DNA from 2 places in the Streptomyces tendae genome. Region 1 is predicted to be linked to the other one. Evidence: riboswitches for the same ligand, from Rfam matches in the RefSeq annotation. Region 1 holds a riboswitch; the other holds the start of a gene.
The links. Region 1 has a riboswitch for glycine ahead of gcvP (aminomethyl-transferring glycine dehydrogenase). Riboswitches for the same ligand answer to the same signal wherever they lie in the genome.
Positions count from the first base shown of each region.

Region 2: it holds a riboswitch for glycine, as region 1 does, so the genes downstream of both, gcvT (glycine cleavage system aminomethyltransferase GcvT) here and gcvP (aminomethyl-transferring glycine dehydrogenase) in region 1, are expected to answer to the same signal.

Region 1 covers NZ_CP043959.1:2,349,706-2,352,087, reverse strand. Annotated here, with positions in the region: gene gcvP (aminomethyl-transferring glycine dehydrogenase) at 1-1,360, opposite strand, end outside; glycine riboswitch at 1,534-1,629, opposite strand; gene F3L20_RS10975 (PRC-barrel domain-containing protein) at 1,744-2,112, shown strand; gene F3L20_RS10970 (DNA polymerase IV) at 2,357-2,382, opposite strand, start outside.
Region 2 covers NZ_CP043959.1:1,395,860-1,398,241, forward strand. Annotated here, with positions in the region: gene gcvT (glycine cleavage system aminomethyltransferase GcvT) at 1-771, opposite strand, end outside; glycine riboswitch at 811-933, opposite strand; glycine riboswitch at 934-1,034, opposite strand; gene F3L20_RS06595 (AAA family ATPase) at 1,258-1,917, shown strand; gene F3L20_RS06600 (enhanced serine sensitivity protein SseB) at 1,994-2,382, shown strand, end outside.

The DNA of each region.
Region 1 (2,382 bases):
CGACGTCGGCCTCGACGCCGAAGGCGCCCCACACGGCGGCGACCTGGTCGCGGGTGGTGGTCTCGTCGCAGGCGACGGAGACGGTGTCGGCGTCGACGAGGCGCAGGTTGACGCCGTTGTCCCGGGCCGCGGCGACGACCTCGGCGGCCCGTCCGGCGACCCGTACGGTGAGGGTGTCGAAGTGGGAGCCGTGCACGACCTCGGCGCCGCCGGAGCGCAGCCCCTCGGCGAGGATCACGGCGTAGCGGTGGGTGCGCCGGGCGATGGTCCGCAGGCCCTCAGGGCCGTGGTAGACGGCGTACATGCCCGCCATGACGGCGAGCAGCACCTGCGCGGTGCAGATGTTGCTGGTGGCCTTCTCGCGGCGGATGTGCTGCTCACGGGTCTGCAGCGCGAGGCGGTACGCCTTGTTGCCGTCGGCGTCGACGGAGACGCCGACGAGGCGGCCCGGCAGGCTGCGCGCCATCTTCTCCTGCACCGCCATGTAACCGGCGTGCGGTCCGCCGAAGCCCATCGGGACGCCGAAGCGCTGCGTGGTGCCCACCGCGATGTCCGCGCCCAGCTCGCCGGGGGACTTCAGCAGGGTGAGGGCCAGCAGATCGGCGGCGACGGTGACGAGCGCGCCCCGCTCGTGCGCCTGGTCGATGACCGGCTTGATGTCCCGTACGGCACCGGAGGCGCCGGGGTACTGGATCAGGACGCCGTTGATCTCCCGGCCGTCGAGCTCGGCGGGGATGCCGTCCGCCAGGTCGGCGACGACGACCTCGACGCCGGTCGGCTCGGCGCGGGTCTCGATGACGGCGATGGTCTGCGGAAGGGCGTCCGCGTCGACCAGGAACAGGCCCTTCTTGTTCTTGCCCATGCGCCGGGACAGCGCCATCGCCTCGGCGGCCGCGGTGCCCTCGTCCAGCAGCGAGGCGCCGGACGTCGGCAGGCCGGTGAGCTCGGCGACCATCGTCTGGAAGTTCAGCAGCGCCTCGAGCCGCCCCTGCGAGATCTCCGGCTGGTACGGCGTGTAGGCCGTGTACCAGGCGGGGTTCTCCATCACGTTGCGCAGGATGACGGGCGGGGTGAAGGTGCCGTAGTACCCCAGGCCGATCATCGAGCCGAGCACCTGGTTGCGGTCGGCCAGGCCGCGCAGCTCGGCGAGCACCTCGGCCTCGCTCCGGGCGCCGGGCAGGTCGAGCGCGTCGGCGTTCTTGATCACGTCGGGTACGGCGGCGGCGGTCAGCTCGTCGAGGGAGCCGTAGCCGACCTGGGCGAGCATCTTCGCCCGGGCCTCGTGGTCGGGGCCGATGTGACGCTGCTCGAAGGGAATTCCCTGTTCGAGCTCGGAGAGCGGGGTACGGGGGGCGGTCATTGAGGAGGCCTCCTGGTCCGACGACCTTCGAGGGGCACCACGGCGCAGGTGCCCGGACGGCCTCCCCCTCTGTCATCTCAACCTGAGAGCTTCACCGGAACGCGCGGGCGGTCCGGTTTTCACCGTCGGTGAGAGCGGAAGCCGTCGACACCCGCCCTGCTTTCCAGAGTGACCTCGTCCGTGCGGTACGTGTGCCTGAGAGATTCCGGGGAGGATTTGCTCCTTCGGCGCCTCCGATGGTGCCTGGAGGACTCTCCCGCACGGGGTCAGCAGCCGTTGTCAGCGTACCAGCGAGGCCGGGACGCGGACTTTTCGAGTGGCCGTTCCACCGATTGTGCCCTTTTGTGGTGCTTACGGATGAGTTTGCGAGGAGTGGAGGGCCCGTGCAGACCGACATCGATCCGCGTCACCTGATCGGCCGCAAGGCGTTCGACCGCAATGGCACCCGGATCGGCACGATCGACGAGGTCTACCTCGACGACGCCACCGGCGTACCGGAGTGGGCGGCGATACGGACCGGCCTGTTCAGCCGGGACGCCTTCGTGCCCCTGGAGCCGAGCGAGCTGATCGACGGGGCGCTCCACGTGCCGTTCGAACGCGCCCTCATCAAGGACGCCCCCGACTTCGGCGTCGGCCGCCACCTCTCCCCGGAGCAGGAGCTTCAGCTGTACCACCACTACGGCCTGGACCTCGCGTCCCCTCCCCCGCTCCCGGACCACGACTTCGGCAAACTCGCCGGCAAGGAGGACTGAACCTGACGCCTGGGCCGGCGGGGCACGAAACCCGAGTTCCCACGAGCCCCGCCACGCCCACCGGCCGGTCGGCGCGCCGGGGCTCGCTCCTCGGCCTGTACGGCCCACAGGGTGCCCTACCCGTGCCGCATCACGACCCCACGGCCGCCGACGCAGCGCTCACGCCCGGGAAGCGCGGACCCGGACGCCGCGTGTTCTCGCGACCCCGCGGTCACGGGCCCCGCATGCCCTTCCGATCCCGAGGTCACGACGTGCGCGTGTCCGGCGGGC
Region 2 (2,382 bases), 950 kb from region 1:
GGCGTCGAACGGCGTGAGCGCGGTGCTCAGCTCGTTGCCGTACAGCGGCATGCCCGCCTCCAGGCGGAGCGTGTCACGGCAGGACAGGCCGCAGGGGACCAGGCCGTGGCCCTCGCCCGCCTTGGTCAGCGCCTGCCACAGCTCCACGGCGTGCTCCGGCTTCACGAACAGCTCGAACCCGTCCTCGCCGGTGTAGCCGGTGCGGGCGATGAGCGCGGGGACGCCCGCCACGGTGCCCGGCAGACCGGCGTAGTACTTCAGGCCGTCCAGGTCGGCGTCGGTGAGGCCGGCGAGGATGGCCGGGGACTCGGGGCCCTGCACGGCGAGCAGCGCGTAGGCGTCGCGGTCGTCGCGCACCTCGGCGTCGAAGCCGGCGGCCCTCTCGGTGAGCGCGTCCAGCACCACCTGGGCGTTGGAGGCGTTGGCCACGACCATGTACTCGGTCTCGCCGAGGCGGTAGACGATCAGGTCGTCCAGGATGCCGCCGTCCTCGCGGCAGATCATCGTGTAGCGGGCGCGGCCGGGCTTGACCCCGCCGATGTTGCCCACCAGGGCGTGGTCGAGCAGGGCGGCGGCCTGCGGTCCGGTCACCGCGATCTCGCCCATGTGGGAGAGGTCGAACAGGCCGGCCCGCGTGCGCACGGCGTTGTGCTCGTCGCGCTCGGAGCCGTAGCGCAGGGGCATGTCCCAGCCGGCGAAGTCGGTCATCGTCGCGCCGAGCGACCGGTGCAGGGCATCGAGCGCGGTGCGACGGGGTTCGGTACTGCTCATCGGTCGGTCTCCCAGGGGCAACGGGGGAAGCGAGGTCGTTCCTCCCCATCTGTCATCGGAACCTGAGAGGTTCGCCATGACCACCGACGGACGGCGGTCAGGACTTGCACCTTGGGTGGGGCCACTGGAGCACTGCTGCAGCGGCCCGCTTTTCAGATGTGCCTCGCCCGCGCGGTAACGGTGCCTGAGAGATTCAAGGGAGGGACTTGCTCCTTCGGCGCCCCGGCGGCACAGGGTGCCGGGGACTCTCCCGCGCGGATTCAAACGGCCGGTATGCAGTTGGCGGGCTCATCATTGCACGCATCGCCGGGGCGTGGCAGGGGGACCCTTATCAGGGGGTGCACAGGTCGTACGGGTCCGGTCACGGTGAGCTGTGACAGGGCTGTAGCGGTAAAGGCACGGAAACACGGGCGACCTGGCATTACCTTCTCTTTACACGCGGCGGGGATCGGACCCCATATCCGGCCCCAGGGGAGGACGACCACGGTGAACAGGCCCACGGCGTACGCCGGCACCCCAGGCGTCGCACTGCCGCGACAGCACGCGGACCGGGCCGACGGCACGGCTCCCGCGCCCGTCGTGCGCGATCTGCGCGACCGCGGCGGCCGCAGCCCGCGCGCCCTCCTCTTCGGCCCCCGCGACCTCGTCGTGGTCACCGGACTGCCCGGCAGCGGCAAGTCCACCCTGATGCGGCGCACGGTGCCCGGCACCCGCGTCGACTCCCAGGACACCCGTGACCGCTGGGACCACCGCATGCCGCGCCTGCTGCCCTACGCCGTGTACCGCCCGCTGGTCCGCCTCGCCCACTACGCGGGGCTGCGGCGCGCCCTGCGCTCCGGGGAGCCGGTCGTCGTGCACGACTGCGGCACGCAGGCCTGGGTGCGGCGCTGGCTGGCCCGCGAGGCCCGGCGGCGGGGCGCGGGCCTGCATCTGCTGTTACTGGACGTCACCCCCCAGCAGGCCCTCGCCGGGCAGCGCGAGCGCGGGCGGGGCGTGTCGCGCTACGCCTTCCGCCGCCACCGCACGGCCGGCAGGCGGCTGTTGCACGCGGTCGAGCGCGGCCTGCTGCCGGCGGGCTGCGCGTCGGCGGTGCTGGTCGACCGGGACGCGGCGGAGGCCCTGCGCCGGATCGGGTTCACCGGCTGACCGCGGATCGGGCGCCCGGCCGACCGGCTAGCCTTTCCAGCCACAGCAGTGGTACCAGGCAGGCGGTAGGCGACAGATGGACTTCCCGGCGGACTTCCCGGACCGGACGCACTCCCACCCGCACGGCGGGTGGCCCGGCAACGAACTGGAGGAGGCACTCTCCGCCTCCCTCGGCGTGCCCTCGGCAGCGGGGCGGATCGTCGAGGTGCTCGGCCGCAGCTTGCTGTGGGTGCCGCTGCCGAACGGCGGTGGTCCGCACAGCGGCCCGCTGGACCTGCCCACCATGGAACTGGACGGCCAGGCCTACGTGCCCGTCTTCAGCTCCGAGGAGCAGTTCCGCCAGGCCGTCGGCTCCCACATGGGCTTCACCGTCGCGCCCGCCGTGGAGTTCGCCCGCGGCCTGCCGCCGCAGGCCGGGATCGTGGTCAACCCCGGCGGCGTGGTCGCCGTACCGCTGCCCCCGCC